DNA from 4 places in the Lentibacillus daqui genome. Region 4 is predicted to be linked to each of the others. Evidence: riboswitches for the same ligand, from Rfam matches in the RefSeq annotation. Region 4 holds a riboswitch; each other region holds the start of a gene.

Region 1 (8,264 bases), 660 kb from region 4:
CATCGAGTTTGCCATTCATTTGTTCGTAAATTTCCAGCGCTGTAGTTGTCCGGTGAATATCGGCGTTTGCTTCATTTTCAAATTGCTGTGGAATAAAGCTTCCCGGAATTTCCTTTTGTAGTTCCAGAGCCTTTTTAATGCAACCGGGCATCTTTTCTTCGCTAGGGGTGAGGACTACCTCGGCTCCGTACGCTTTCAAGATATTTTTTCGCTCTGCGGTACTGTTATCCGGCATAACCATAATGGCCTTATATCCTTTTGCCGCGGCATTCATGGCCAGGCCGATTCCCGTGTTGCCACTGGTTGGTTCAATAATGGTTGCTCCAGGCTTCAGGGTACCTTTATCCTCCGCAACTTTAATCATATTATACGCTGCCCGGTCCTTAACGCTTTTACTTGGGTTAAACTGTTCCAATTTCACGTAGACATCTGCTGCATCCTCAGGAACAATTTTATTTAATTTCACAACGGGTGTATCCCCAATTAATTGTGTCATATCCTGTGCGATTTTCATTCATAAGTCACTCCCTTATCCATAAATTTTTGTTGGCATGTAACTGCTGAGTGGTTCATCCACCAGTAGTACCGAGTCATCAAAGCTAGAATTAGTATGGTTGAAATTCAAGCTAGTTACACAATGTGCTAAGAAGAAGAACTTTTCGGGATCACTGAAAAAATACGCTTTACATTGATCGAACCAAATGCAAAGTTGATCGAGAACACATGAAAGTTGATCGACCTGGGTGCGAAGTTGATCGATAGCGCATGAAAGTTGATCGACCTGGGTGTGAAGTTGATCGACCCAGATGCAAAGTTGATCGAGAGCATATAAAACTCGATCGAGCCAGGTGCACACTCGATCAATAACAGCATTTCAATCGAACTGTTGCCTTGACGATAAGATCCGAATCATTTCCTTGTCCCTTTAATTCCTAGTGGTTTACTCTATAATATCAATTTTTCAAGCAAATTCACAGTATTTTTATCTGTTTTTTTGAAAAATAGGCGAGTCACCTATTGGAAAAATATAAAAACCATGCTACAATCATTTTAATTCTCATTAAACATACTAATTTTATCAGAATTATAAACTATATAAAAAGGGGGGGGCATTACAGGGTGGAATTACATGTCGATGGGGTATCCAAACAATTTCAAAAAAAACAAAATGAACCATTACTTGTATTAAACAATATTCAACTGACCATCAATGAAGGAGAATTTGTCTCTTTACTCGGACCGTCCGGGTGTGGCAAGTCGACATTGTTGTCATTGATCGCCGGACTGCAAACACCTACATCAGGGTCGATTTTCCTGGATAAGAACAATATTATTGGACCAGATCCGAATCGGGGGATGGTGTTTCAGGAGGCAGCTTTATTTCCCTGGCTAAGTGTCAAAGAGAATGTCATGTTCCCGTTACGAAAAAAATTCGCTAAACAGGAGCAATCGCAAATCGCGAATAAATATTTGCAAATGGTACAGCTCAGCAAATTTCCCGATCATTATCCACACGAACTTTCTGGCGGAATGCAGCAGCGTGTGGCGATTGCCAGAGTATTGGCCATGAATCCGCAAATTTTGTTAATGGATGAACCGTTCGCTGCATTGGATGAGCAAACGAGAAGTGTCTTGCAAGACGAGGTCGAAAAAATTTGGCTGGAAACGAAAAAAACGGTTATTTTTGTGACCCATAGTATCCGGGAAGCGATTAAACTGTCTGACCGGGTGCTGGTGATGGGAGCAAGACCGGGAAGGATGATTGAAGACTTTCAGATCAAGCTTGACCGCCCGAGACGACAGGAGGATATGGCGAAATGGGAAAAGAAAATCATGAGGATTTTGAAGACTGAAATTGACCAGGTCATACGGGAGGAACTTGATTATGCCGGTAGTTTTTAAACGAATCATCTTTTTTGTTCTACTCCTTTTCATTTGGCAGGGAATTGTCCTTCTTGGCATTTGGCCTGAATCGATGATACCAAGTCCGCTTTCTGTATTCAATGCTATCTATTCAGGATTACTAGATATGACGCTTGTCTATGATTTATTGGCAAGTTTTCGGCATTTATTCATCGGCCTGATCATCTCGATTCTAATCGGCGCCGGGCTTGGATTCCTGCTTGCAACAGTGAGAACAGCAGATGAAACCCTAGGCACGATGATTTTGGCGCTCCAAAGTGTTCCTAGTATTGTCTGGGTACCGCTTGCGATTATCTGGTTTGGCTTTGGGGAGACATCGATTATTTTTGTCGTTGTTATTGGTGGAACCTTTGTGATGACGATGAATATGCGAACTGGTGTAAAAAACGTATCGCCCATCTATTTACAAGCAGCACGAACGATGGGATCAAGTGGCTTCGATTTATTTTTAAAAGTTGTTGTACCAGCATCGATCCCGCATGCCGTAACCGGTGTTCGCCTGGCCTGGGCATTCAGCTGGCGGGCATTAATGGCAGCCGAACTATTAAGTACTGGTCCCGGATTGGGATATACCCTTTCCTACGCATCTGATTTCAATAATATGAGTTTGGTTATTGGTATTATCATTATTATTGGCATCATTGGCTCAGTAGCGGATCAGCTGCTATTTCAGCGGATTGAAAACAAAGTACTAAAACGATGGGGGTTGGAAAAAGCAGCATAATAGATTTTAGGATGAACATCGAAAAAACATGATAACCACACAAAGAGAGGGGACTTTAAATGAGAAAGACGTTAACTGTTTTCGTCATTGGGGCGTTTTTATTGTTATTAAGTGCATGCGGCGGCAATTCCTCTGCATCTGGATCTTCTGGTGATAAACAGAAAATTGTCATCGGTTATTTTCCAAACTTAAATCACGCACCGGCAATGGTTGCTATTGAAAAACAGCTATATGAAAAACAACTTGGTGATGATGTGGATGTAGAATACCAGACATTTCCGGATGGTGGAGAATTTATGACCGCACTGGCAGCCGGGGAAATCCAAGGCGGGCTTGTTGGACCGGGACCGGCAATGAATAATTACATTTCCGGAGTGGACGTCGAGGTAGTTGCAGGTTCATCGACTGGTGGAACCGTCGTTTTATCCCGAAAAGACAGTGGCATCAAGACCGTAGATGATATTAAGGACGCTACATTTATTACTCCGGGTATAGGTTGTACACATGATGTCCAGTATGAAACCTATATGAAGGAAGCGGGGATTACCTCAAACCGAACTGGCGGCCAGATGAAACATGTTACTGGCAAACCAGCCCAATATACGACGATGTTTGAGAAAGGGGAAGTTGACATTGCCGCAGCTCCGGAACCATGGGGATCAATGTTGGAACTGAAGGAAGAGGCAAATGTTCTACTTGATTTCGATGAAGTATCGTTTGGAGAAACATTACCGGCCGCAGTGTTTGTAACTAGTTCTGAATTGAAAGAAGAAAATCCGGAATTGGTACAAAAAATGGTTGATGCCCATAAAGCTTCTATTGATTATATTAATGAGCATCAGGACGAAGCGATTGATATAACCATTCAAAGTATTGATGACATTACCGGACAAAAAATGGAACGTGATGTGATGGAAAGCGCCTGGAAACGCACGAATTTCGTGTATGACGTTGATGAAGATACGATTCAGGAATTTGGGGATTCTTCCTTCGATTTGCAGTTTCTTAAGGAACAACCGGATTTTAGTGCCTTCGTTGACAAGAGTTTTATTGAAGAGTAAAGCGTGAGATTATTAAAAAAATAACTACCGCCAGTCTAATGTTTGCTTGCCTGACTGGATAAACGCCAATATAAAAACAGCCTGCACCCAATGTTTGCAGGCTGTTAATTTTATTCTGTATTAACTGATGATAGGATCCGTCTGTCCTATTTTAAGAGAAAACCAGAACCGAAAGAAATTTCTCTTTATCCAAGTTGCGGTTCTTTGACTAAAGCGGATAATGCTTGTTTTAAATCCTGCTTTAAGTCATCTGCCTGTTCAATCCCAACAGAGAAACGTAATAACCGATCGTCTACACCTCGCTTCACCCGCTCTTCAATCGGTATGTCGGCATGGGTTTGTGTTGCCGGATAGGTAATAAAACTTTCCACACCTCCTAGACTTTCGGCAAATGTGATTAATTGTAATTGCTGTAAAAAAGGATCCACCCAGTCACTTTGTTGGAGACGGAACGATAGCATACCACCTTTACCAGGGTAAAGCACATCCACTACTTCATCCTGTTCGCGTAAAAAATGAGCAATGTCCCTGGCATTTTGCTGATGTTTTTCCATCCTTAGCGAAAGAGTTTTTAACCCGCGTATTAATAACCATGAATCAAATGGGGAAAGCACCGCCCCTGAGGCATTGTGAATGGTTGCTAATTGTTCACAAAGCTCGTTACCCTTTGCTGCCACCAATCCGGCCAACACATCATTATGCCCGCCGATATATTTGGTCGCACTATGAATCACAATATCTGCCCCCAGCTCCAATGGGCGTTGTAAGTACGGGGTGAGAAATGTATTGTCCACAATTAATAATAGCTGATGCTTTTTCGCTAGCTTGGCAATCTGTTTGATATCAACTTCCTGCATCAATGGATTGGTCGGTGTTTCAATTAAAATCGCCTTCGTGTTGTTCGTGATGAGACTCTCGGTTTGGCCCAGGTCGGTAAAATCACTATAAGACGTCTGAATCTGATAGTGATCGGCATAATGATCGAGCAGCCGGTATGTACCGCCATAGATATCTTCAGTTGCAATGAGTTCATCACCGGAATGAAACAGCGAAAACACTAGCTGAATTGCTGCCATTCCGGAACTACAGGCATACCCCTGATCACCCGCTTCCAGATTGGCGATACCTTCTTCCAATAGATAGCGGGTCGGATTTTTTGTCCGGGTGTAATCATACCCGGTTGACTGGTTAAGCCCCCGATGTTTATAGGCGGTTGACAGATAAATAGGCGGATTAATAGCCCCTGTAGACGCATCACTGTTGTTTCCCAGTTGTGCTAATCTTGTTTCAATACTTCTCTTAGTCATCTCATCATCTCCTGGTAAAGAATAAAAACAGTCTCTACTTAAAGATAAGAAGAGACTGTTGCATTATCGTTGGCACTCTTCTTATCTTCAAGCATCACGCTTCTGGAATTGGCACAGTACCTGGGATTGTAATTCCGCAAGTCTGTTGCCGAGGTTTCCAAGGGCCAGTCCCTCCACCTCTCTGGATAAGAAACAATTATATAATTTTAAATATTAATCCATACAATACAATTTTCCGGTTGAAAAGTCAAGCAAGACAGACAATAAAACTACGCTGAAAAAGTGCAAAGGGATAGCTATCGATGTTGGGCAAGTTTGTTTCAGCATTGATACCATTCCTGAAAATTTTGGGAATCACCGATGAATTTCACCAATCCGCCATAAAATTAGTGAAAATCGCCGATATCAAAACCGCCGATAAAATGAAACTACATTTGGGATCCTTATTGAGAGTTCATGCAGGGAAAGCTTTCCACACCGCAATTAGCCAGATAAGTGAGCAAAGTTAGACGCGCACTCTTAGGGTTTTGTGATATGATGAAGGCAAAGGGGAGGTACATATGATATTTACGTCGATTGATTTTGAAACGGCGAATGCGAAACGGCATAGTCCGTGCGCGGTTGGGATTGTGGTTGCCAATGAACATGAGATTATCGATGAATACTATACGTTAATCAATCCGTTGATGCAATTTAATTCATTCAATATTGAAGTACATGGAATTACAAGTCGTGATGTTGAAAACCAGCCAACATTTGCGGAAATTTGGCCAACTCTAAACGAATACCTTACTGATCATCTGGTGATCGCCCATAATGCCAGTTTTGATATGAGCGTAATCCGTAATACGCTGGATTACTTTAACATGCCATATCCGTCAATGGATTATTTATGTACTGCAAATATTTCCAGAAGGGTATGGCCGGAACTAATGAATCATAAATTGAATACAGTCGCTGTTCATCACGGGATTACGTTTGAACATCACCACGCTTTGGAGGATGCTCGGGTCGCGGCAAAAATTTTTCAACAGGCAGTTGATCAGCATGGTGGTCTGCTGGACTCACTACTTGCCCACTGTAAAATGGAAAAAGGCCGGATTTTTGAGCATGGGTATAAGACACCGAGGATGAAACGATCCAAACAACCAAGACGAATTAATTTCTCACATATGTAAATAGGAAAACGGTCCGTCACCCATGCTGGACCGTTTTTATCGTATATTCGACATAGGTCTTATCACATCACACTTTTAAAAATGGGTTGATTCGCCAGCTTTTGCTGTTATCCGGAAGAGCTATTTATATTCCATTTTCAAGGCTTTATTTGCATTCTTTAAATCATTCTGCAACAGTTTTTTCAAATCATATGCCGGATATTCACCCCTCTCAAACATATAGGCAAAGACATTCCCGTGTGTTTCAATCGCTTTTTGCAAATGTTTATTTAATGTATCTCGTAACACAGGGGTAGCTATTTCAGTGATGGAGGCACCATAATTCTTGACACAACTTTTTGTTAATACTAATAGGTCGCCAGCATAAAAACCGTCCCCAAGATTGCGAAAATCCTCTTCATCTTCCTCTGTTTCACAAGGTGCCAAGGAATAAAATTGAGTCAGTTCCTTCAAGTTATTTTCCATATCCTTAATGCATTGCAGATAAAGATTCCGCAGCATGTCATCACTTACTTCTCCTATCGCATGTTTCAATTTCATTAACCCAATTGATTGAAAGGCAACAAGTTCATGTACTTCCAGTGTTTCATGCCAAGCGAGATGCTTTGGCCGATTGCGCTCTGATGATTCCATTGATTTATGTTCCTCCCTTTAAACTAGTCAATGTCACTATATTCATTTAAACCCGGGACGGTACAGGAAACCAGGATTTTGGGCGAATATCCGATTTAGAAACTTTGCTGTAATTTAGAAATTAAGCAGAACAAAAATTCAGGCTCTGTTCTGCTTATGCCAGAATAGGCCCCGTCCGGCTCCAGCGCCCAGCGGCTAGCAAACTTCAGGTTTCTTCCTACGATAAGTCAACATCGGTTCGTAAGTTAAAGGAAGGCCGACTAAGAACGGCCTTTGCGGCCAACGTCGGCATACCCCTTTTGCAGGGGCATGTTTCCTTTATCTCGTCAGAACCCTTCCAGTTTGTACGCCGCTAACCGGACGCTTGCACCTTTGTTTTTTATCATTGGAAAAACTGTGATAGTATAATAGTATTATAGTTCGAAAAAGTCATACTGATAAAAAGCTTTTTCGTTTTTCCAAATTAAAGGGGAGATTACATATGAATTTAATGGAAGAATTACAGCAGGAACTTGCACCGGATCGCGTGACGAAAAATGAAACCGTATTGGAACAGCATAGCAGTGATGAATCCTATCATACACCACATTTGCCTGAAGTTGTTGTTTTTCCGGAAACGGCCGAGGAAGTGAGTCGCGTTATTAAACTGGCAAACAAGTACGAGCAGACAGTTGTCCCATTTGGTGTTGCATCCAGCCTGGAAGGAAATGTTATTCCCTATGAATCGAGCATTGTTGTGGATTTTTCCTTGATGAACAAGGTTTTGGAAATAAGGGAAAATGACTTTCTTGTCAAAGTGCAGCCTGGTGTTACCCGTTCACAGCTTGATAAGGAACTAAAAAAGTATGGCATGTTTTTTTCTGTTGACCCTGGCGCTGATGCCACGCTTGGCGGGATGGCGGCAACAAATGCCAGTGGCACAACGGCTGTCCGATATGGGATTATGCGTGATCAGGTCCGCGATATGGAAGTGGTTCTCGCCGATGGATCGATCATTCATACAGGCAATCTGGCAGCGAAATCTTCATCTGGTTATCATTTAAATGGTCTTTTCGTTGGATCTGAAGGAACACTTGGCTGTTTTACCGAATTAACATTACGGGTTTATGGTATTCCGGAATATACGATGGCAGCCAGGGCTTCCTTTCACAGTGTTGATGATGCAGTAGAAGCGGTCACTGCCATTTTACAGGCAGGTGTACCGATTGCCCGGGTCGAACTGGCGGATGCCCAATCGATTAAACAAATGAACTGGTTTAGCGAGACTGAATATCAGGAAGTGCCAACCGTCTTTTTGGAATTTCACGGAAATGAAGCAGGGCTTAAGCAGGATGTCGATTTTACCCGGGAGATTGTGATGGATCATAACTGTCAGGATATTGAGTTTGAAACCGATACGGCGGGCAGAAACCGGTTGTGGGAAGCAAGACATAACGTT
Region 2 (8,264 bases), 1.6 Mb from region 4:
TAGTTGGTGCAAAATCCTTGGATCCGGCAATGCTTAAGGCGAAATACGGCTATGCAATTGATAGTGATGGTACGGTAGGGGATATTGTTGTTGCCGCACCTACGCAGGCCAAAATATTTGCGGTCATGAAAGGAAAGACTGCCCATGCCGGAGTTGCACCGGAGAATGGTATATCGGCCATCACCCTTGCAGCCAAAGCAGTTGCAAAAATGCCTTTGGGCCGAATTGATGAAGAAACGACTGCCAATATTGGCCGATTCGAAGGTGGAAAACAGACGAACATTGTTTGCGATTATGTGGAAATATTAGCGGAAGCACGCTCGCTTGTTCCGAAAAAGATGGAGGAACAGGTGGCGAAAATGAAAGAAGCATTTGAATCAACGGCGAACGAACTTGGAGGCAGTGCCGAAGTAAATGTGAAAGTGATGTATCCAGGTTTCAAGCAAACACAGGGTGACCAAGTTGTTGAAGTAGCTCGCAATGCTGCCAAAGCAATCGGCAGGGAGAGCAAATTGTTAAAAAGCGGCGGCGGTAGTGATGCGAACGTGATTGCTGGATTTGGCATTCCAACGGTGAATTTAGCCGTTGGTTATGAGGATATTCATACGACCAATGAACGCATTCCTGTTGACGAACTGGTCAAAGTTACGGAATTAATCACTGCAATTGCTCAAGAAGCAGCCAAACAATAATAACTGGAATTTCACGAAGAGGCTGGGACATAACTAGCCAAAAATAGTAAATAAAAAGGTTCCAAGCAAATCAAAAGTTTGCTTGGAACCTTTTTTGTGGAGTTGTTTCTATCTTCCGGTACTAATTTACTGTTCGTGGCGGTGTACTTTCTCAAGTTCACCGCCATCAATGCAATTCCTAATTCATTTTTCACTTTCTGTTTTCCTCTAACGGAAAAACGAGTGAAACGCAAATTAGCCTTCAGAAAGCCGAACGCTGGTTCTACATCGATTTTACGTTTTCCGTAAATTTCACCAGTTTTCTCGTCTGAAAGCTTCGCACGTACATATTCTTTTTGGGATTCCCACTTTTCATTAATGTAGACTCTTCGGTTGTTCCCTTCTTTTGCTTTCGTGCATAAATCGCGGAGTGGACAGCCCGAACAGTGCTCACATTCGTACACTTTAAATTCACGGGTGAATCCGTACCTGTCTGTTCGTTTGGAATGATGGCTAAATCGTACTTTCCGTCCATTTGGGCACAGAAAAGTATCTTCGTCCTCATTATAATCCCAATTATCTACATGAAAAGCGTTGTCCTTATGCTTCTTTTTCTTCTCCTTTCGATATTGATTGTATGTAATAAGTGGCGTTCGATTTCGGTTCTCGATGATATCTTCATAATTCTGTTCACTGCCATATCCGGCATCCGCGACAACGTGTTCCGGCAGTTCGAAAAAGTTTTCTTCAATCGAGTCGAGAAAAGGAATTAAGGTGCGTGTATCCGTCGGGTTTGGGAAAACATCGTAAGCGAGCGCGTATTGACCTTCCGTTGCAATCTGGACATTGTAACCAGCTTTCAATTGACCGTTCTTCATGTAGTCATCCTTCATGCGCATAAACGTCGCATCTGGATCCGTTTTTGAGTAACTATTGCGATCACCAAAAATCTCCATATCGTTTTGATACTTTTGTTTACGGTTGATGAAATCGGTAAATTTCTTGCGAGCTTGTTTTGGAAATTTACGTTCGGAACGGATTTTCTTTCGTTCGCTACCAACCTCACAAGCTTCGATTTTTTTATCGTATTCCTCAACCTTTTCATCTAACTTTTCGACTACTTCTCCCATTTCTTTAACGGAAAGTTCCTCTTCTGTTTCTCGCTCTATTGCCGGGATGATCTCCTTCTCCAACAGCTCATCATACAGTTGATTGGACTTTTCGATTAGCTTATCACTATATTTTTCAACGGATTTCCGCCACACAAAGGTGAACTTATTGGCGTTCGCTTCAATTTTTGTACCATCAATAAAAATGGCTTCCTCTTCAATCAATTCCTTTTCCACAAGCTGATTCCGGAACTGGACAAAGCATTCACGCAATAACTTTTCGCTGTGTGGATTAGAACGGAATCGATTGATCGTGCGATAGCTGGGTTCATGTCCTTGAGCCAACCACATCATGCGGATACTATCCTGTAATAAAGCTTCTATTTTACGACCAGAAAACACGGATTGCGTATACCCACACAAAATGACTTTCAACATCATGCGAGGATGGTACGCAGGACGGCCGGTTTGTCGTATAAAGTCATCGAAAACCTCTTCAGGAATACTCTCGACAAGATCATTGATCGCAAAAGCAATATCATTCTCTTTCAATTTAATTTCTAAATCTAGCGGCAAAACTACCTGATTCATGGTATAATGTTTAAACATAAGGACACCTCCATAAATTATTGTGTAGTTACTTTAATTTTATCAAAGGGTGTCCTTTTTGTTTACTAAAATAATGTCAAAAAAGGCGTGGGGCCTACACTTTTTTAGTGTAAGCTCCTACGCCTTAATTTTTATTTACTGGAGTTTTGTCCCAGCCTCTTCATATATGTTATAATGTTAGAAACAACAGTTCGCAAAGGGTGGATAACATGTCTCAATGGTATCCGAAAAACGGACGGGTAATTTTCCATATTGATATGAATTGTTTTTATGCATCAGTTGAAATGGCTTATAATCCTAAGCTAAAAGGGAAACCGCTGGCAATTGCCGGAAATCCTGAGGAACGAAAAGGAATTGTGGTAACCAGCAGTTACGAGGCCAGGGAAAAAGGGGTTAAAACAACGATGACATTGTGGCAGGCACGCAAACTATGTCCCAATTTGATTGTCATGAGACCTAATTTTGATCGATATCGAACCGCTTCAACGGAAATGTTTAAAATGCTTGCTGCAATCACCCCGTTCGTACAACCGGTCTCCATTGACGAAGGTTATATGGATATTACGGAATGCGAACAGCTTGGCGATCCGATTACGATTGCCGAAAAATTGCAGAAACAAATCAAAAACGAGCTGGATTTACCTTGCAGCATTGGCATTGCGCCAAATAAATTTTTGGCAAAAATGGCCTCCGATATGAAAAAGCCAATGGGGATTACCATTCTTCGTAAGCGTGATCTTCCTCAGAAGTTATGGCCACTTCCAGTTGGTGAAATGTATGGCGTTGGGGAAAAAACAGCCCGTAAATTAAACGCGATTGATGTCATAACCATTGGTGATTTGGCCCGTCATGATGTATACCAGCTTAAACAGGTTTTGGGAATTAATGGAGAACGATTACAAAACCGGGCTAATGGCGTGGATCCAAGACCGGTTGATCCAGATGCTGTTAATGAGTTTAAAAGCATTGGCAGTTCACAAACATTACCTGAAGATACGACCGATGAAACAGAAATCCGTAAACTGATGCACCAGCTTGCTGAAAATGTGGAACGCAGGATGAGACGAAAACAGGCAGCAGGAAGCAGTGTTCAAATCATGATTCGCTATCATGACCGCAAAACAATTACCAGAAGCAAAAAACTGCAAACATATATTGAGACAAAAGAGGATATTCTTCAAGCTGCCAATGAATTATTTCAAAAACACTGGAATTTGGAGCCAATCCGTTTGCTTGGTATAACGGTTCAGGATGTGGATGAGAAACAAAATATCGCCTACCAACTGGATTTATTCACGTATGAGCAGGAAGCGGAAAAGGAAAAGCTCAATAAGGCAATTGATGAATTAACCACAAAATACGGCAAAAACCCATTTAGGAAGTTGACGAATCTTGAAAAGGATGAACAACCACATACAAGTTTTCAAAAGGATTTTCTGGATGATTACAAGAGATAAGTGCTCACATCATTATGTATGGTGTGGGCTTTTTTGTGGGGATCAAGCATAAAATGTATGTGGGCTGCGTATTTTATGTTGACAATCCCTACCAGTATTGTTAACATTAAAATCAATCAACAATTAAAGATTCTTATCAAGAAAGGTGGAGGGACTGGCCCTGTGATACCTGGCAACAGACTGTGGCAGTACTGTGCTAATTCCTGTGAACGTGTATGTGTTCAGAAGATAAGAAGGAGCCATATGTGATTAAATGTGGTTTACCCTCTTCTTGTCTTAAAGGAAGAGGATTTTTTAGCTATTTAATCATAAAAAAAGGGGGAGAAGGAGCATGAACATTAAGGAGCAAAACAATATTCTTGAATCGATTTATTCAGAGCTGGATCAGAATTTGGAGGAAATTATCGGTTGGAGAAGGTATATGCACCAACACCCGGAACTTTCATTTCAAGAAGAAAACACTGCTAAATTTATTGAAGAAAAACTGATCGGATTCGGACTGAAGGTAAGGACAAACATTGGTGGTAATGGACTCATCGGCATTTTGGAAGGAAATCAACCCGGAAAAACAATTGCATTGCGCGCAGATTTCGATGCCTTGCCGATTGAAGATCAAAAGGATGTACCATATAAATCATTAAACCCTGGTGTCATGCATGCATGCGGTCATGATGGTCATACCGCTGCTTTATTGGGAACAGCTAAAACCCTCAGCAAGTATCGCCGGTATATAAATGGTACGATCATCTTCATTTTCCAACCTGCTGAAGAGCTGCCTCCCGGGGGAGCAAAATATATGATAGAAGAAAATGTACTAGATGGCGTAGACTACGTATTCGCTGCACATCTTGCATCTGACATTCCATTGGGGAAAATTGGTGTAGGGGCAGGATATAAAGCAGCTGCAGTCGACAAATTTGAAATTACAATTGAAGGAACTGGAGGCCATGGAGCAAGGCCACATCAATCCAATGATCCGATTGTTATTGGCAGTGATATTGTCAATGCCTTGCAAAAAATCGTCAGCCGGAGAGTCGATCCATTAAAATCGGCGGTCGTCACGCTTGGTGTGTTTCAGGCGGGAAATGCATTTAACGTTATCCCTGAAACTGCACGATTGGAAGGAACGGTACGTACATTTGATGAAAAAGTAAGAACGCAAGTGAGCGAGCAGATTTATTCAATTGTAAACGGCATTGCAGCCGGTTTTCAGGCAACAGCGAAAATAGATTATTTATTTGGTTATCCAGCATTGTATAACCATCAAACAGAAACGGAAACAGTCAAAAAGCTATTAAGTGAAACTTTTTTAGAGAGTTCGGTTGTTGATCTTGAAACAGGCATGGGTGCTGAAGATTTCTCCTACTTTCTATTAGAAAAACCAGGTACATACTTCCGGGTTGGTTCACGAAATGATGATGAAAGCACACATTTCCCACATCATCACCCGAATTTTGATATCGATGAGCGGGCGTTGTTGAATATTGAAAAGGCATTTACGAAAATTGTTTCTTATTATTTGTTTTAAATATGAGCGATGAACATGGGGGAGTGTGATGAAGGTTTACAAATCATTGCAAATCATATTACGTTTAATAATCTCATTAGTCATTATTGGTTTAATTGGCTGTTCAAAGGATAGTAACAGTCAGAATGCAGATAAAGAAACAGACGGTACCCCGGTTAAGGGAGGAGAGCTGAATGTGGCGATCGGATCTGAGCCGGATTCCCTTGACTGGATGTATATTTCTGCGACTGCCACAAGAGACATCGCTTGGAATATGTTTGAAACTCTATTTGCCTTAGATCAGGATTTTGGTGCAAAACCAATGATTGCAAAGGACTATAAGCTTAGTGATGACGAAAAGACCTATACTATTCAGTTGCGTAAAGGGGTGAAATTTCATAATGGCGCCACCGTGACAGCTGATGACGTTGTTGCCTCCATTGAACGTTGGGAAAAAGTATCCTCTGTCGGGAAGATTACTGGTAAATATATTAAGCGAGTAAAAGCGATTGATGCGTATACGGTTGAAATTAAATTAAAGGAAATTTACCATGCTTTTGTTTCCGATATGACTGCTCCAAAATCAGCCTTGATTGTCATACCTGAGGAAATTGCCAACGAAGCAGATGATAAGCCGCTTAAGCAGAACCAGCTTATTGGAACTGGCCCATATCAATTTGAAAAATGGGATAAAGGAAATGAAATTGTTTTAACCCGGTTTGATGATTACACAGCTCGTGAAGAAACAGATTGGAATGGTTTAACCGGAGAGAAAGTGGCTTACCTTGATAAACTTAATTTTCAAATTGTGAAAGACCCACAAGTAATGGTAAATGGATTAAAGACAGGAATATACGATTATGTTGAAAGCATTCCAGCCGATTTGTTTGATGTTATTGATGCTAATGCAGAATTAGACCCGGTTACCTACATGAATGGGTATAACATTATTTCAATGGATAAAACAGAGGCTCCGTTTGACGATATTAAGGCTCGTCAGGCGCTTCAATACGCATTGGATAAAAAGTCAATTGCTCAGGCTGCATACGGAAATGAACAATTTTATAGTTTTGATGGAGCATTATTTGATCCGGAACAAGGGGAACTTTATTCAGATAAAGGAATAGACAACTATTTAGCTTATGACAAGCAGAAAGCAAAAGAACTGCTTAATGAGTCAAATTATAATGGGAAGACGCTGACCATTTTATATTCCAATGACACAGCGGAGTATGAGAAGATTGCGCAAATTGCCAAACAACAAATGGAAGAAATAGGATTTAAGGTGAAGTTAGAACCTTATGAATGGGCGACCTATCTGGAAAAATGGATGGATCCATCGAATTGGGATTTAGTTGTTATTGGTTGGTCTACCCGGTTTTCTCCTAGTGAACTTGGTATGCTGGAGTTAAATGCGGCAAGAAGCGGCTGGTATACAAGCGAACGCTGGGAAGAATTAATAAATCAGTGGGGAACGGCCAAATCAACGGAAGAGAAACAAGAAATTTTAGGTGAAATGAATCAAACCATATATGATGAACTACCATTTATAAAAATTTCTAATGTGAAGCGGTTTGACGCCAAAAGTAATAAAGTTCGTCATTTGGAGAACTGGGTTGGACCTCGTTTTTGGAACACCTGGAAACAAATGGAGTAGAATGTAACGGAGGTCCCGTTTATAACGGGCTTCCGTTTTACATAACTACAAGATAATGACGAAATTTTAGTTCACGTATTAAATTTTAATACATAAGTTAAATGGTGGGATTACTTTTGTTTTTGAACCCTAATTGCGAACTCGTTACTGTATATTTTATCGATAAAAGACGCTTTTATACTGTGTGAAAAATATAAAGAGGTATTGGCTTAAAAGTACAGAAGAGAATAAGTACAGAAGAGAATAAAAAATTATAAGGATGATAGATAGTTTTATAGAATTACTGATAAGGTGTAAATGGGGGATTACCGTGAATATCAAAAAATATAATCATATTTTTATTGCAATATTAGGTCTGTTTCTAATGAGTGGTCTCATCGGCTGTAGTAAAGATGCCGCTTCAGACGGAAATACAGACTCCGCTAAGCAAAAACCAACAGAAGGCGGAACATTAAATGTCGCGATATCCGCCGATCCAGACACGATTGACTGGATGTATACAGGGGCCACAGTAACCCGGGATGTAGGCTGGCATATATTTGAAACACTGTTTGCACTAGATAAAGACTACAAACCTAGACCAATGATTGCGGAGGATTATGAAATAAGTGATGACCAAAAAACCTATACAATCAATATTCGTAAAGATGTGAACTTTCACGATGGTTCTGCTGTTACCGCGGATGATGTGGTTGCATCGATTGACCGATGGAGAAAGGTATCTTCTGTTGGAACTATCGCCAGCGAATACATTGATCAGGTAAAAGCAACAGATGAACATACGGTTGAGATAACGTTAAACCAAGTATATAGCCCACTTTTGGCGGATATGGCTGCACCAAAATCGGCGCTTACCATTATCCCGGAGAAGATTGCTAAAGACGCTGGGGAACAACCATTGCAACCAGAGCAACTTGTAGGTACCGGTCCATTTAAATTTGAAACATGGGACCGCGGAAGTGAAATTGTCCTTGCTAAATTCGAGGATTATTCTGCTCGAGATGAAACCGACTGGGGCGGGTTAACTGGGAAGAAAGTAGCTTACTTGGATGAAATTAAGTTTCAAATTGTCAAAGATCCACAAGTAATGATTAATGGTTTAAAAACGGATCTATATGATTATGTGCAACAAGTACCACCGGATTTATATCAAATGGTCGAAAGTGACCCCAAAATGGATCCAGTGTCATATATTAATGGCTACTCAACGATTACACCGAACAAAGCAAAAGCACCATTTGATGATATAAAGGC
Region 3 (8,264 bases), 1.4 Mb from region 4:
TGAATTGGTAAGCCGGTTCCAGTTTTTTACGACGTCGTTCATCCCGAATATCCCGGTCATCCTGCTGGTAGCTTCCATGAAACTTTAACAGCTTCGTATCGTCATCCGATATAGCCCCTGTGATTCGATCCGCCAATCCTTGTTGAATCGTCCCCCGTAAATAGTTACTTTCATCCTTTATTCGTTCCAGATCACTCGGTGGCCCATCCTGTTTAAATGAATCATACGCTGCCATCGTCAAGCTCCTTCCCTTTTTGTCTTCTATTTCTTGCTCACTAATAGACATCCCGTTGATACCGTTTCTGCTGTCGCATTTCTTTCAAGTACTGTTCGGCTTCCTCATGCGTCATACCAGCTTCTTGTTCCACAATAGTGATTAGCGTTTGGTGAACATCCTTTGCCATTCGCTTTTCATCACCGCAGACATAAACGTGGGCACCTTCCTCGAGCCATTGATAAAGATCCCGGCTATTTTCCAGCATCATGTTTTGCACATATACTTTTTCCTTGGAATCACGTGAAAATGCGACATCCAATCGGGTTAGGTAACCTTCCTTCAACCAGTTTTGCCATTCGACTTGATAAAGGAAGTCACTAGTAAAATGTTGATCGCCAAAGAATAACCACGTTTTCCCTTTTGCTTCTAACTCTTCTCGTTCTTCCATAAAAGCCCGGTAAGGCGCGACTCCCGTACCAGGTCCAACCATAATCACGGGAACATCTGGATCGGCAGGAAGCTTAAAATTCGGATTATGCTGAATATAAACCGGTAATCGATCACCAGGTTCCAATCGTTCAGCCGTCTGAAGCGAACAGACACCAGCTCGATCGCGATTATGGGCATGATAGCGAACCGTTCCAATCGTTAAGTGAACTTCATCCGGATTTGCTTTATGGCTGCTTGTAATCGAATAAAGTCTTGGTGGTATCTTTCTAAGAATCTGTACAAATTCGCCTGGTGTCAGCTCCCGTGTTGGCGGAAAGTCATTGATCAAATCAAGCAAATCCCTGCCAACAAGATAATCTTTCAACGTTTCCTCCTGCCCTGGTGCAACTAAATCCACCAACTTATCATTTCGGAAAATCTCCGCCGCTTTTTGCATGAGTGGTTTTGTCAGACAGGTAATTTCCAGGTTTTTATGCAATGCATCATAAATCGAACGAATATCACCTTTTTTATTTACCGGTACAGTTTCTTCAGGATCCCAGTTCATCTCGTGGATCAGTTGATTTACCAGAATTGGATCGTTTTCCGGGATGATCCCTACACTATCACCCGGTTCAAAGGAAAAATTAGACCCCTCCAGTGATAATTCCAGATGACGCGTTTCTTTATTTGATCCGCGACCATTCAAATTGAGATTTTCCAAGATTTCTGCCTGAAATGGATTAGTTCTGGAATAGGTTGGCAGATCATGTTCTTGTGTTTGACTCCCCACCTGTTGGGTATGTGCATCGTCCGATTGCGGAACGGCTTTTTTCGCTTCACACACTTTTTCTAATACACCGTTTATCCATTCTTCTGCGGGTTCATCAAAATCAACATCACAATCAACCCGTGGATGAAGTCTTTCCCCACCTAACTCCTCCAACCGTTTATCAAAATCTTTCCCTGTTTGACAGAAAAACTCATAGGACTGATCCCCCAAGGAAAGTACCGAAAAACGCAAATCCTTTAGTTTCGGTGCTTTTCTGCTAAACAAATATTCGTAAAAGGAAACGGCATTATCTGGAGGATCTCCTTCTCCATGCGTGGCTGTCACAATCAGCAAGTCTTGCACATTCTTCAACTTTTTTACTTTAAAGTCATCCAGGGCCGAGCAGGTTACCTTAAAACCCTGCCCCTCTATTTTTTTAGTTAGCTCCTCTGCCAACGTCTGCCCATTACCGGTCTCGGATCCGAATAAAATGGTTACTTCTCTTAAAGCGGGTTGGTCGATATTGGTTGGTGCTTGCTCCTGATTTGGCACCGTCAACCCGTTTTGTACTGTCAGGGAAGCTGCCAAATATCCGCTCAGCCAAACTTTTTGCGTCTCTGTCAAGGTTGGAAGCAGACGTTGCAAAATATCGGTTTGTTCTTGACTAAATGGGCTATTGTTTACTTGTAATTCCAAAACAAATTCACCTCACAATAAACATAATTATATTTATTAAATATATCGCTTTACTAAGGTTTAAAACAAACAGTGTCATTAGCCATTATATCAATAAGGTTACTGTCCGTTACTGCCTGGCAAATGCAATCCACACTCTGTTTTATTAAATCCTTGCCATCTGCCTGCTCTGGGATCATCAGAATCCGTTACTCGTGACGTACAAGGAATACAACCAATGCTTGGATATCCCTGATCATGTAGTTCATTATATGGCAAATCATTGTTTTTGATATACGCCCATACATCATCCCACGTCCAATGAATAAGCGGGCAAATCTTAATTGACTTGAAACGTTGATCCTTATTCACAAAATCAGTATGTTTACGACTTGCCGACTGCTCCCTGCGAAGACCGGAAATCCATGCAGGAGCGCCTTGTAAAACATCTTCCAGTGGTTTTATTTTCCGAATGAAACAACATTGATCCGGATTTCGTGTCCATAAGGCAGAACCATACTCCGCCGCTTGTTCTTCCAACGTTAGCTCTGGCTTTTTTAATTCAATGCGAAGATCGGGATATTTACCTTTTACCTTATCAATCAAATCATAGGTTTCTTGAAAATGAATCCCTGTATCTAAAAAAACAACGCTTGCATCTTGTTTCACCTTTGAAATTAAATCAATTAATACAATCCCCTCAGCACCAAAGCTACAAGCATAAACAACACCATCTCCGTATGAATCGTAAGCCCATTGTAAGATTGGAGATGCCCCTTGTGTCTCGTCAACCGGGTGAAAATCTTTAAAAGGGTCACCAGGAAAATTGTCGTACGTAATCGGGGACTTTTCCATTTATCATCCCTCCATAATAATTTGAGGTGAAAGTCGTGTATATAACCAGCCCCCCTCCAGCTTTGGAAGAAGAAGGGGGCAGAACTTAAATCCTAACCTAGCTCCCTTCTTATCTTTCAGACTATGTCTGCAGGATTTGGCACAGTGTTTCATACAACCTGTTGCCGAAGCTTCACCGGGCCTTTCCCTCCACCTCTCATGATAAGAAAACTTAAAATCAAACTAACTTTATAGGAATTGTATATTATTGAAAAAATGATGTCAATACTTATTTGAAAAATGGGCTTTAGGACACATAAATGTTTCTTTTTCCAATCTCTGTTCTGTAAAAAATAATGGGGCAGGAAATCCGATCCCCTGTCCCATCTATACTTAGTCTTGCTTGTATCCTAAAACATAAGAAATCTTAGCCGCCCCTTCCATCACTTTTTTTGCTACTTTGTACTTTTGCTTTTCATCATAATGATTTAAAGGAATAACACAAGTAATACAACCAATCACCTTTTGTGTCGAATCAAAAATTGGAGCGGCAGTACCTGATGCACCCGCCAATCGCTCACCTAAAGTAATCATATAGCCTTGTTCGCGTATTAGCTTTATTTCATCACAAATTTGTTCCTGTTCATCAATGTCAACCGCCTCTTTTTCAAAAATCCTCTGAATTTCATCATCATCCAAGTGAGCCAATACGACCTTTCCGCTTGCCGCAATATGGATAGATTGCAACACACCGATTTCCAGAACATATTGCAAAGGATTTTGGCTGTGTACGCCCTCAACAAAGGAAATCTTCCTATGCTGTGGATGATATAGTCCTAAATAGACAGATTCAGTAATCGTGGATGAAATTTCCTCCATGAATGTTCTGGCAACCTGTTTGATTTCTACTTGTGACGATATAATGGAAGCCATTCGAACGAGTTCGGGCCCAATGGTGTATTTTCCGGTTTGGGCGGATATACCTAATATGTTTTCATCTCTTAACGTTTTTAGATTACGATGCAAGGAGCTTACCGGTATTTCCAGATAACGTGCCAGTTCGTTTACTCCCCAGTCTGATTTTTCATCGGTAAATGCTCTGATGATTGCAAAAGCTTTGGAAATGACATTTGGATTAAAACGTGAATTCACCATATCGTACTCCCCCCCCATATTAATAAATATTATGGGCTAGAAAAAAGGAACTTTCAACCAAATAGTCGTAGTGAACTGACCTGCATCTACTGGCCTCCTTTACCCCTAAATAGCCCCTTCTTCTTTTAATTGATCTATATCTTCTTTGGAAAGACTCATCTCTTGCTGCAAAAATAGTTCAGTGTGTTCTCCCAAAAGTGGGGGATGTTTTTTAATCGAAATTGGCGTTTTAGAAAAAATGACTGGATTTCGCACTAATTTCACCTTACCCAAAGTAGGGTGTGGTATTTCTTCAACCATTTTTCTTGATTGAACTTGCGGATGTTCAAACACCTCTTTTACATTATTGACCGGACCCGAAGGCACTCCTTTTTCCGAAAGTAGTGTAAACCATTCATTTGCATCTTTCCAAACCATTATTTTTTGTATCTTGTCTGTTAATTCTTCCCGATTTTGAATGCGTTTGGCATTTGTTTTAAATTTAGCCTCTTTACTCCATGAAGGCATGCCAAGTATTTCGGAAAACTTCTGAAACTGCCGATCATTCCCGCAGGCCACCATGAGAGGTTTATCCTTGCATTGAAATACCTGATAGGGAACAATATTGTTATGATTGTTCCCTACTCTTTTGGAAACATTCCCCTTCATTAAATAACTACTCGCGACATTTGCTAGAGAGCTAACTTGCACATCCAATAAAGAAATGTCAATCTGTTGACCTTCACCGGTTAAATCTCTAATCCTTATTGCTGAAAGAATACTAATTACTGTATATAATGAGCTCATAATGTCTACTACTGGCAGCCCGACACGTGTTGCTTCTCCATCTGGTTGACCAGTTACATCCATTAAACCGCCAACCGCCTGCAAAACCGGGTCAAAACCAGGTTCTTTAGCAAAAGGACCTGTTTGACCGTATCCAGTGACTGAGCACATAATTATTTTTGGATTGACCTTTTCCAAAGCAGAATACGCTAATCCTAAACGCTCCATCGTACCTGTTTTAAAATTTTCTATTACCACATCAGCATTTTTGACAAGATCTAAAAAAAGTTTTTTTCCCGACGCCTTTTTTAAATTCAATGTAATCGCTCGCTTATTACGGTTTGCCGATAGATAGTATGTACTTTCATTATCAACAAAAGGCCACCAATCACGAATACTATCGGTACCTCCTGGCGCTTCCACGCGAATCACATCGGCTCCTAGATCACCCAGTATCATCGATCCAGCCGGTCCCGCAAAAACCCTCGACAAATCAAGAACCCTTATATCCTCCAACGCTTGCTTCATTGTAAATTCCTCCTTATCTGATTGGGACAGCATATATCTAATGGAATAGTTCAGTTCGACGTTGTCTCTCCCCCTGTCCCACCACACACTCCATGTAAACGTTTTGGCAACAAAGGAAACATTTCTTGTCCACGTCCGACTCTATTGCAAATCACTCGCTAAATGAAACCGCCGTGGAATTTTATGCCGATTTGCATCCTTAATTCCCAATGCATCTTCCGCGATGAGGATTCGTTGAACATTTGGTGCACCTTCGCCCATGTGCAACATATTCGCATAGTTCATATACTTCATGATCGGATACTCGTCAGTCAAGGCATAACCACCAAAAATTTCATAGGCAGCACGAGTTGCTCGTGTTGTAATCTCGGAAGCAAAATATTTGGAATGTGCACTTTCTCGGGTTGCTGATTCACCTTTATCTTTTAAATAAGCACTTTTGTAAACTAGCATGCGAGCCGCTTCGACTTCGACTACCATATCGGCGATCAAGTGCTGAATCATTTGATAGTTTCCGATGGCATTACCCTTAAGTACGCGGGTATTTGCATAATCAATCGACAATTCCAAACACCCTTGCGCAATTCCCAATAGCCTGGCAGGGACTGTTAATCTTCCATAATCCAGTGCATTCATCGCAATTTTAAACCCTTCACCCTCTTTACCAAGCAGATTTTCTTCTGGGATTCGATGATCCTCTAAAAACACTTCACAGCTGCGCATCATATAACCTAAACCGCTCATCTCAATTGGGGTAGCCGAAAACCCTGGGCGGTCGGTTTCAATGATGAATGCGGAAATGCCTCGATGACCTGCATCAGGATTCGTTTTTGCAAATAACACCCCATAATCCGCTTCATTTGCAAATGTAATAAACACCTTTGAACCATTAATCACATATTCGTTACCATCTTTTACAGCAACGGTTTTCATAGAACCTGCTGCATCCGACCCACCACCGGGCTCAGTGAGTGCGAACATACCGATTTTCTCTGCGGCTATCAAACTTGGCACATATTTTTGAATCTGCTCATCTGATCCCCAATTTAAAATAGTAAACGGACAGGTCATGGATTGCATATTGAATGCATATCCAAGCGCTGGGTGAGCCTTAGAAATTTCCTCGCAAATAATCGCTAAATTAACAAAACCCATTTCTGACCCGCCCACTTTTTCAGGAAAACAGGATCCAAAATAACCTTGCTCCCCCATCTTCCGTAAAATTTCTTTTGGAAACCGATGATTTTGTTCAAATTCTCCAATAACAGGTTTGATTTCCCTTTCAGCAAAAACTTTGACTGAATTTTTGATAGCCAAGTTTTCTTCTGTTAGATTAAATTCCATATGTAACCTCTCCTCTTATTAAAATAAAATATTTATTGATCCATCGTAGCCGGTAACCAGGTTGCAATAGATGGAACTAGCATCAGTATAATTAAAATAATTAAATCAGTTACAACAAACCAAAACACACCTTTAAACGTTTCTGTTGTTTTCACCCCTGCTGCACCTGAAGCAACAAATACGTTCATTCCTACAGGCGGTGTTACCAAGCCAATTTCCGCTGCTTTGGTAATTATAATGCCAAACCATATTGGGTTAAACCCGAGTGCTGTAATAATTGGGAACGTTATCGGTACCATTAAAATCAAGATTGCCATTTGATCAAGAAAAAACCCTAATATCAAGTAAACGAGAACAATAATGGCTACGATGAAGTATTTGGAAACCTGTAACCCTTCTACATACGTTACTAAGTTTTGGGTAACTCCGGTAATCGTTAAAAAATAGCCAAATATCATGGCACCGATTACAATTGTCAATATCATTGTTGTTGATTTTATCGTTTCTATTAATACCTTATTACACAATGTAATCGAAAACCTTCGCATCGCAATAGCAATCAAAAAGACAACAAAAGCTCCGACAGCACCTGCTTCGGTTGGGGTTACAATCCCTGTATAAATAGTCCCAATTACAATGGTAATTAATAGTAAAACGGGCCACGTGTTTTTTAAAGATTTAAAACGGGCTTTAATAGGAGTTTTTTCGTATATATTTGGTGCCACATTTGGTTTGAACTTAACCCATATCAAAATTGTTACGATATAACCTAATGCTGTAATAATCCCTGGGATAACGCCTGCAATTAAAAGTGAAGCGACCCCAACCTCTGAGAGAATGCCATACATAATTAGTATGATACTAGGAGGAATGAGTACTGCCAGCGTACCTGAAATGCTAACTACTCCCATTGCAAAAGAAGTACTATATTTATATCGCTTCATCTCAGGATAAGCAGCCGATGCCATCGTAGCGGCAGAAGCAGTACTTGAACCACTTGTCGCCCCCATACCTGCACCAGCAAACACCGTTGCAATACCTAATCCACCCGGTAAATTTCCTAACCATTTATTGGCTGTGTAAAACAAATCCTTCGTTAAGTCACTTACAGTCATAATTGCTGCCATCAAAATAAACATGGGAATCGCACTAAGTACAAAGCTCTCTATACTATCATATGGTGCTGTCTTAATTACTCCGAAAAAAGCTTCCCAGCCACTATTAAGAATTAAACCTATTGAACCAGAAACACCTAATGCAAAAGCAATAGGCATCCCAAATATCAGAAAAATCAACAGTAGAACAATGGGAATAACGACAGTCATAAACCCTCTCCCTCCTTTATGAACTCTTCTTCTTTTTGTTTTCCAAAATGGGCTAAAATAGGTTCCATAAATTCAAGAAGTAATCGTAGTGTGAATAAAAAAGCACCGATGGGAACCCATATATAGGAAAGCCAGATCGGCCAAGGAATAAGACCAGTTCCCACAATATTTTGTATCCAGACCTCATAAGTCATCGACATTCCTTGATATCCAATAGCAA
Region 4 (8,264 bases):
ATCATGTATCTGTTCTCCTCTGTAATGAATAATCTAGGGTCATTATATACACAAAGCACTTAAACATTCAAATAGGGAAAGAACGAGGGTTTGGGATTGCCATCGATCAGATATTTAATGGAACGATTATAGTCAGTCGAGTACTATTTCGAGGTCCATCATATCATCGAAAAAACGGACAAGGCAGTCACTACGCCTTTGTCCGTTTATGCGAATTATTTCTTATCAACAACCCTGTACTTATGATGTGCAACAACCGTATTCGGATATCCAAACGGTAGTTTTTTCAGGTTGTTCAGTGATTCAATATCTACAATGATACTTTTTTTGCAGTTAGAAGGTAATACTACTCCCTTCATAATAAAATCGTTTTTCTTGAATTCCACAATATCACCAGGTTTGGCTTTTTTCTTGTCAGGTGTAAACAACTCAATTCTCCTCGTAAGTATTGTCCATGCTTCAATAAGCATTAATGAAATAAGCGCGCAAATGATGCTTTGCTCGTCTCATAATTATTGGATGCAAGTTCCCGTTTTAATGTCGCAATCTCTTGCTTTAGCTCGTTTATATCCTCAACTTGCTTTTCCAACTTTTTAATTCGTTTCAGTTGTTTGCGTTGTTGTTCTTGCAGTTCATGGATGATTTTTTCTTGGTTTGTAACGTTGGATACAGTTTTTCCAATGGTTTGCATGATTGTTAACATATTTTCCTTGTCATTACCATGATCCAGTGTTGTCTGTGTTTCTTTCATTGCATGATTCTGATTGGTTGGAAGTGCGTAATTGGCCAACATGATTTTTATTTGTGCATTTTCATAGTTTTTGGCTTTCCATTTTTTTATACGTTTTAACACGTCAACAGCATCGGGGTAGTAATAAGTGGCGTCTCTTTCCTCCGTTTTCGGGATATAAACATCAAAATCCTCAATCCAATTCGCTGCCGTATATAGTGAGATTCCGACCATACGGCTTAGGCTTCTTATGCTCAACAATTCCAATGTTTTCACCGTCTACTTTCTTTATCAGTATTGAAGTGCCGTTTTTAATTTCCGACGCTACATGTTTATCATAAAAGAAGAAGTTGGGATGAATATGTGATAAATGTGGAAAAAGTTAGGGATGGATCATAACCCTGATATTCAGCGGTTATCTGTTACCTATTCCAAAACGTCTGCAACTGAAACTAGACCAGTTGTTATTTATGATTTTGAAAATGATTGTTCAGTGATTGCCTCCCTCTAGATAATTAAAATATCTTCAAAATGCTCTTGTTTACAGAGAGACCTTTCAATCTTTTCGCAAAAATGCCACTCCAAGTATTGTATTCCGATAAATTTAGTGGTATTTTAATTGTAGGCAAAGCAATTTATCAAAGGAGGTTTTTTGATGACTGTGAATAAAGCACTCGTTACAACGGATTGGGTGGCAGAACATAAGGATGATGACAAGGTCCAACTGGTGGAAGTGGACGTTGATAATAGCGCGTATGAATCTGGTCATATTGAAGGAGCAATTGCATGGAACTGGACGACCCAGTTAAATGATCAGGTCCGTCGTGATATCCTTAGTAAAGATCAGTTTGAGGAATTACTTGGCAACTCTGGCATTACCCCTGACACATTAATTGTATTGTACGGTGATAATAACAACTGGTTCGCAGCATATGCATACTGGCAGTTGAAAATTTTTGGCCACGAACAAGTCAAATTATTGGATGGCGGCCGGGTAAAATGGGAGCTTGAAGAACGCCCATATGTAACAACTGAACCTAATGTAACCCCTGTAAAATATGAGGCGAAAAATCCAGATCTGTCTGTTCGTGCGCTTCAACCTGAAGTATTAGCTGCAGTAAAGGATGGCAACGTAGCGCTTGTAGATGTCCGCAGTCCACAAGAATTTAGCGGTGAAGTTATTGCGCCACCAGGAATGACCGAAACAGCTCAACGCGGTGGACATATACCAGGAGCTGCCAATGTGCCATGGAAACAAGCTACAAATGAGGATGGTACGTTTAAATCTCCAGAGGAATTAAAAGAATTATATGGAACAAAAGGAATTACTTCCGATAAAGACGTTATCACCTATTGCCGAATTGGTGAACGTTCTGCTCACACATGGTTTGCCCTTCACGAGTTACTTGGCTTTGACAACGTCCGCAACTATGACGGCTCCTGGACCGAATGGGGAAGCATGGTTGGCGTACCGGTTGAGAGGTAAAGCAATGGCGGTAGAAATCATTCGTGTGAGTGACGTTCCAATCATAAAACAGCTATTCTCAAAAGCGCTAAAGGATGGACAGCTTGAAAAACTACCAATCTATTTGGATGCATCTGTGTTAGATTCCTATAAAGAAAAGGACGATTATAAAATCATTCGAACCGATACGTCTGGACGAATTTCCAAAACCGGTGGCTGGTCCTTGGACTTTGGAATTAGTCACGATGATGCGATTCTTCAGGTTACTGCAGAAAGTTTTGTCCACAGGATCCCGGATAAGGAAAAAGAACAATGGCTGGCTCATCTGGTGTCATTGCCAACTAGCCAAAACTTTATCAAAGGTGTCATTCGTCCCGGTTGTTTGGACGATGGAGCAATACGTTCCTGGTAGGATCATCCCCCCCAAGCATCAAGGGGGGATGTTTGTTTTTGTTTCTTTTGATAGCTGAAAATATGAAACAGTCATTGTATGCTCATTGCATGTTTTCAATAAAAAAGGAACTCCTCCATTAGGAAGTTCCTAATAAAAATCCAGACTATCCCCACAACACTACAGAGACCCTTGAATATCCTTAACCGAAGACATTTCGAGATTGTACCAATGATCAAAATCCCCATACTTCATTGGCGATCTCGACAATAAACTTCAGCTTCCTCCATTGATCTTCCTCAGTTAATTTATTTCCATGATGGGTTGAGGCAAATCCGCATTGTGTACTTAGAGCTAGTTGTTCAAGCGGTACATATTGTGATGCTTCCTCGATTCGTGCTTTAATCTTTTCCTTATCTTCCAGCTCACCAGATTTGGAAGTGACCAGGCCAAGTACAACCTGTGCCCCTCCATTTGGGATATATTCCAATGGTTTGAAATCACCGGAACGATCATCGTCATACTCTAAAAAGAATCCATTGACATTTTCTTTGGCAAATAATGTGGGTGCAATCCGTTCATAACTTCCTGCAAATGCCCAGTTGGATCGATAATTACCGCGACAGAGATGGGTTGTCACATGCAAATCATCCGGTTTTCCTTCCAGCACGCCATTGACAACTCGCAATGCCAAATCAATTAATTGTTCCCGATTATATGTACCGTCATTGAACGGAATATCTGGTGACGAAAGCCCGGCAATATACACATCATCAAATTGTAAGTATCGTACACCAGCATCATAAAACGCCCGTAATGCATCCCGGTAGGTTTGGATAATATCATCTGCATATTCCTCTATATCCGGATAGATACTTTCATCGCGAATGCCGTGATTAAACAATTGGTTAGGACTTGGAATCGTTTGTTTGGCAACTGCCCGGCCATCTACAATGTCATGAAACAAGGCAAAGTCGTTTAGAAACGGATGGTCCGGATTGAACGAGATCTTGCCAATGTTTCGTACATCATACTTTTCCGTTTCCTCCTCACCATGAAAAATGAATCCAGTTTCAGGAACATAGCCTTCTACACCATTTAAATGTTCCAGGAAATCTGTATGCCAGAAGCGGCGTCTGAACTCTCCGTCACTCACGGCTTTTAAACCGACCTCAATCTGCTTGTCAACAATGCGCTTGATTTCCTTCGTTTCAATCTCGCGCAGTTGTTCAGCGGAGATGCTTCCTTCTTTGTATGCCTTCCTCGCCTGATGCAAATTTTCTGGACGGAGCAAGCTGCCAACAAGATCAGCTTTAAATGGTGCTTTGGTTAATGTAATCGACATGTAATATACCCTCTTTCTTTTTTGTGATGATTAAAATCAATAGGTTCAGATATTCCTGCAACACCGCTCCTTCCTGTCTAGTTTATGTGGGGGGCCTTTATGGAATCAAAAAACCCCTTCTTGAATTAAGAAGAGGTTTCACGATCATAGTTGTTCGCTCTTCTTATCTTCAAGCATGACGCTTCTGGAATTGGCACAGTACTCTATTCCGAGTCTGCTGCCGAGGCTTCCAAGGGCCAGTCCCTCCACCTCTCTGGATAAGAAAAAATTATATTAAATTATTAATATTTACGTTACACGTGACGATACTAAATGTCAAGGGATTTTTGAATGTTTATAAAAGTAACAGATACTAACCCCAAGCCAATAAAATATATTCAATGAATCAAACAAGTAAAATACTTATTCCCTTTTCTCCTAAGAAACTATTCCTCCTCCATTTTTTAAATACTGAATCATTCCCTCTGTCGCACGGTAAGCGAATGCACCGATAGTAACGGTTGGATTGTAATTACTGTTATGTGGGAAGGAAGAGCCGCCTACAACGAATAGGTTTTCCATATCCCACATCTGTGAGTAGGTGTTTACCGCTGACGTTTCGGGTTTGTCGCCCATGATTGCGCCACCGAAGAAATGATCGGTATAAAATTTGTGGTCGAATTGCGTATCATCATCAATTTCATCGACATCCACGATATCAGCGCCCATTTTTTCCACGATTTTTTTGGAAGTGTTAATACCGTGACGGGTGCGGCTGATATCATAGTCCTGGTATTCACAGGTTACTCTGAGCAGCGGATTGCCAAGATAATCGGTGTACGTTGGATCCAGGTCCATGTAGCTGTTCTTGTTTGGCAAAAATGCGGTCTGTGGGGTCAGGAAGATATTGCGATTCGTGTAGTGCAATGAATTTTTCTTAAATTCCTTCCCCCAGATTGGTGTACCTTTTGGAACTTAGTTATTGGCAATTGGCCGCATTCCCGTCTGGAAGTAATGCACTTCATACCCATGTAGAAAATCGAGATCGGTATGGTCGATATTATCACCGCTAAAGTCATCAATCGTCGTACCCAGGGCACCTGCACCGGCATACAGATTGAATTTTTTATCTTCAAAGAAGCCGCGGGTACCGACATAGGTAGAGAGATTGGAAAAATGGCCGGTGAAATTTTTGCCGATGATACCTTTTCCAGTTTTAGGATTGTATGGTTCGCCAATCTCAGATAATAATAATAACCGGTTATTGGTAAAAACAAATCCGGCAAGCACAACAATGTCAGCAGGTTGCTCGTATTCCTGACCGGTTGAGGTATCGGTATAAATAACCCCGTTGGCCCGATTGCCGCTATGGGTAACCCGGGTGGCAGTGCATTGATTACGCAGTTCGTAATTGCCAGTCTTTTCGGCAGTTGCAAGTACAGTTACAATCGGATCCGCCTTCGCACCAAAGTCACAGCCATATTCCTCACAAAATGCACAATACATACAGGCGTTAATGGTTTCTCCGTCCGGGTTCGTGTACTGCCTGGTGACGTTGGCAGATGGTATGTGATAGGGATGATATCCGAGTTCTTTCGCGGCTTTTTTATACAGCCGGGTAACCGCGGTCTCCTGCATCGGCGGATTCGGATATTTATCTGAACGCTTGGGCCCGATTGGGTTTTCTTCTCCGGATATACCGGCAGTTTTTTCGAATTTGTCGTAATACGGTTCCAATTCGTCATAGGTAATGCCCCAGTCCTGAATGGTCATATCTTTGGGGATTTTATCCTTGCCGTAGCGATCCACCGTTTTACTGTAAATCTCAAAATCATATGGCAACCAGCGGAAACTAATGCCATTCCAATGTACACCTGCCCCTCCAGTGTCTGTGCCGATGCGGGCGTGACTATTGTTGCGCACGGGCAATGCTGTACCGTTTATACTACTTCTCGAGGTAATGGTGTCCTTATTTAATTTCTGCATCAAATCATAGCGGATGGAATATTTTAATTCATCCTTGGTACCAACAAAATCATCTTGCTTTTTGTTCTCTCCGCGTTCTAACACGACAACTTGGTAACCTGCTTTGGAAAGTTCTGCAGCGGCAATACCACCTGCCCAACCAGAGCCAACGATAACTGCATCCACTTTATCGAGTTTTTGGACCATATTCTCTCCTCCTTGTCATGTTGATTAATGTCCTTGATATTGCTTTAGGCTCATTGGTTCAATTTTGTCGAATTTCTCGTTGCTAATAATATTAGTGTACGATGGCTGGGAACCGGGAAATTCTTTCATACGCCAGCCGTCCATGTTTTTGTTTCCGCCATATAGCGGGTCAGCGTAACACCCCTCTAATGTTGCTTGCCGTAACAAGGTGAAAAAATCAGCGGCAGAAACACCTTGCATCTTGACTTTGTCATGTTCAAAGTCCTGTAAAATTTCAATTTGCTGATCTTCATCAGCCTTATCAAACGTTGTATCGAAGCGTTTTTTACTTTCATCATTCATTTTTCGCAGCCCATTGAGAAAAATCTGCCCGCGATCCAGCATAGACTGATCGGCCTGACCTTCATTACTCCGATTTTTTTTCTGATAAATAAACGGGCGATGCCGGTAATCTCTGCCGTTAATGCCCCAAAGACCGGCTAGCTGATTATCAATAAAATAGGGTACACCAAGCTCGATTGCACCCGGCCCATTATCATCCTTGGGATAAATTCGTTCGACGGCCGCTTCCAATACCGTGAAGTCCCCGATGCGATGGAAAAATTGCCGCGCGTTTTGATAGTCAGCTGTATTTTCTTTCTTTGATTGTGTTTTTGGTGTTTTCGCCTCTTCGTTTGATGTGAACTGATTAGTTAAAAAACCGCCAAGTAATCCCCCGCCAATCACACCGCCAGCTACCATCCCGCTGTTTTTGAGAAAGCGGCGGCGACTGGGGTCATGTGTAACATCATCATGTTGGTCACCTGAATGATTTTCCGGATTGTCCTTTTTGGGATCCTGATCATTATCACGCTTATCTGTCATGACATATACCTCCTGCATTTTTTGTATACGGGTATTTTTACCAATGGGTGGGGAAATATACAGTTCTTAGAAGCATGTTCTTTCAAATTGCAGTGAATTACATATGCGTGGGGAAAGAAATAGTGCAGAGGTAGATTGTTAAAATTACGGGGTTTATCAGCGACTTTGTCAATATATCCCGGTATATTGACATTTTAAGCATCTCTTTTTGCACGTGGAAATAGATGCTTTTGTGAAATAGTAGTGTGTCTTTACAACCTATGAAATTTTCCCCTGGCGGATCGGAAATATGTTACACTAAGTAAAAGAATAAAAGAAGGTGAACCGGTTGGAAAAAGAAGACAAAATCATTGGAATGTTGGAGTCTATTGCAGAAAGGCTCGATGGCATGGACAAGCGATTTGATCGTACGGATGAGCGAATGGATGGGTTTGACCAAACACTGAAAATGCAAGGGGAAACACTAAAAGAACATGGACAGATTTTGCGTGCTTTACAGTCCGGGCAAGCGTATTTGAAAGCGGAAATTGACGGTATGAAAATTGCAAATGCAAAGGAATTTGGTTCTTTGAAAGAGGCGTTGGATGACCATGCCGCAAAATTGGAACTTGTGCGGGATGACACCTGGGCAAACAAAGTCGACATTCATCGTATCAAGACAACCATGGGTATGAAATAAGATAACTACAAGATTACTTCACAAATAAGACTTCGGAAAAATTTTTCTTCAGATCAAAGGATGGCAAATGCTCGTCTTTTTTTATTACTCATTTGAAAGTTAATTGGGGAAGATCAAAGTTGACCGAATGCATCTGAAAGCCAATCAAGGCGAGCATCAATCGCGCTATTATTCTTTTCCACCACAAAAAAACAAGGGACTATCTATTATTAATCCCTCGCTGCAGATAAATCATTTCATCGGCAAGTTTTTTAATCCTTTCTGAAACGTTACGATCAATAATTTCATCGCTTTCTTCATTAAAGGAATCATTTTGGATAAAGACGTTGCCTGTTGGAATCAATCCTTTAAAATAAGAAAGGACCGGCTTTAATTGATATTCCGGCACCAAGAAATGTTTATTGGACCAACCAGTTGCGACAATACCGGTTACTTTATATTTAAAGGCATTTTCAGGAAAAAGGTCTAACAAGTTTTTTAATGCTCCTGAAATGGATGCCTGATAAATGGGTGTGCCAAATACCAAAAAATCGGCGGACAGCATCTTATTCACAACATTCCAGGTATCATCGTTATAATCCGATAATGGGGCACCCACAGAAAATTCCACTTCATAGTCCCGTAAGTCAATCAACTCCG

Evidence for each region. Region 4 has a riboswitch for S-adenosylmethionine ahead of O2S85_RS16545 (5-methyltetrahydropteroyltriglutamate--homocysteine S-methyltransferase). Riboswitches for the same ligand answer to the same signal wherever they lie in the genome.
Region 1: linked by a shared signal. The riboswitch ahead of O2S85_RS13415 (methionine biosynthesis PLP-dependent protein) and the one ahead of O2S85_RS16545 (5-methyltetrahydropteroyltriglutamate--homocysteine S-methyltransferase) in region 4 are both predicted to bind S-adenosylmethionine.
Region 2: linked by a shared signal. The riboswitch ahead of O2S85_RS08690 (M20 metallopeptidase family protein) and the one ahead of O2S85_RS16545 (5-methyltetrahydropteroyltriglutamate--homocysteine S-methyltransferase) in region 4 are both predicted to bind S-adenosylmethionine.
Region 3: linked by a shared signal. The riboswitch ahead of O2S85_RS04955 (phosphoadenylyl-sulfate reductase) and the one ahead of O2S85_RS16545 (5-methyltetrahydropteroyltriglutamate--homocysteine S-methyltransferase) in region 4 are both predicted to bind S-adenosylmethionine.

Annotation. Positions count from the first base shown of each region.
Region 1 is NZ_CP114176.1:2,644,632-2,652,895, reverse strand. Features, by position in the region: gene cysK (cysteine synthase A) at 1-514, opposite strand, end outside; gene O2S85_RS13430 (ABC transporter ATP-binding protein) at 1,120-1,902, shown strand; gene O2S85_RS13425 (ABC transporter permease) at 1,886-2,647, shown strand; gene O2S85_RS13420 (aliphatic sulfonate ABC transporter substrate-binding protein) at 2,707-3,708, shown strand; gene O2S85_RS13415 (methionine biosynthesis PLP-dependent protein) at 3,894-5,015, opposite strand; SAM riboswitch class I at 5,094-5,207, opposite strand; gene O2S85_RS13410 (hypothetical protein) at 5,318-5,524, shown strand; gene O2S85_RS13405 (3'-5' exonuclease) at 5,576-6,193, shown strand; gene O2S85_RS13400 (spore coat protein) at 6,314-6,826, opposite strand; gene O2S85_RS13395 (FAD-binding oxidoreductase) at 7,308-8,264, shown strand, end outside.
Region 2 is NZ_CP114176.1:1,717,564-1,725,827, forward strand. Features, by position in the region: gene O2S85_RS08675 (M20/M25/M40 family metallo-hydrolase) at 1-692, shown strand, start outside; gene O2S85_RS08680 (IS1182 family transposase) at 704-2,389, opposite strand; gene O2S85_RS08685 (DNA polymerase IV) at 2,599-3,846, shown strand; SAM riboswitch class I at 3,977-4,081, shown strand; gene O2S85_RS08690 (M20 metallopeptidase family protein) at 4,178-5,374, shown strand; gene O2S85_RS08695 (ABC transporter substrate-binding protein) at 5,403-7,010, shown strand; gene O2S85_RS08700 (ABC transporter substrate-binding protein) at 7,321-8,264, shown strand, end outside.
Region 3 is NZ_CP114176.1:942,953-951,216, reverse strand. Features, by position in the region: gene cysI (assimilatory sulfite reductase (NADPH) hemoprotein subunit) at 1-235, opposite strand, end outside; gene O2S85_RS04960 (assimilatory sulfite reductase (NADPH) flavoprotein subunit) at 276-2,114, opposite strand; gene O2S85_RS04955 (phosphoadenylyl-sulfate reductase) at 2,214-2,948, opposite strand; SAM riboswitch class I at 3,055-3,156, opposite strand; gene O2S85_RS04950 (IclR family transcriptional regulator) at 3,321-4,082, opposite strand; gene O2S85_RS04945 (CaiB/BaiF CoA transferase family protein) at 4,188-5,375, opposite strand; gene O2S85_RS04940 (acyl-CoA dehydrogenase family protein) at 5,517-6,719, opposite strand; gene O2S85_RS04935 (TRAP transporter large permease) at 6,752-8,044, opposite strand; gene O2S85_RS04930 (TRAP transporter small permease) at 8,041-8,264, opposite strand, start outside.
Region 4 is NZ_CP114176.1:3,306,693-3,314,956, reverse strand. Features, by position in the region: gene O2S85_RS16575 (HAD family hydrolase) at 1-5, opposite strand, end outside; gene O2S85_RS16570 (DUF2187 family protein) at 216-470, opposite strand; gene O2S85_RS16565 (MerR family transcriptional regulator) at 470-1,006, opposite strand; gene O2S85_RS16560 (hypothetical protein) at 1,101-1,241, shown strand; gene O2S85_RS16555 (sulfurtransferase) at 1,386-2,216, shown strand; gene O2S85_RS16550 (hypothetical protein) at 2,221-2,607, shown strand; gene O2S85_RS16545 (5-methyltetrahydropteroyltriglutamate--homocysteine S-methyltransferase) at 2,822-3,931, opposite strand; SAM riboswitch class I at 4,092-4,195, opposite strand; gene O2S85_RS18960 (GMC oxidoreductase) at 4,349-4,789, opposite strand; gene O2S85_RS18955 (GMC family oxidoreductase N-terminal domain-containing protein) at 4,886-5,833, opposite strand; partial or broken gene O2S85_RS18950 (NAD(P)-binding protein) at 5,966-6,082, opposite strand; gene O2S85_RS16535 (gluconate 2-dehydrogenase subunit 3 family protein) at 6,107-6,946, opposite strand; gene O2S85_RS16530 (hypothetical protein) at 7,275-7,625, shown strand; gene O2S85_RS16525 (NADPH-dependent FMN reductase) at 7,825-8,264, opposite strand, start outside.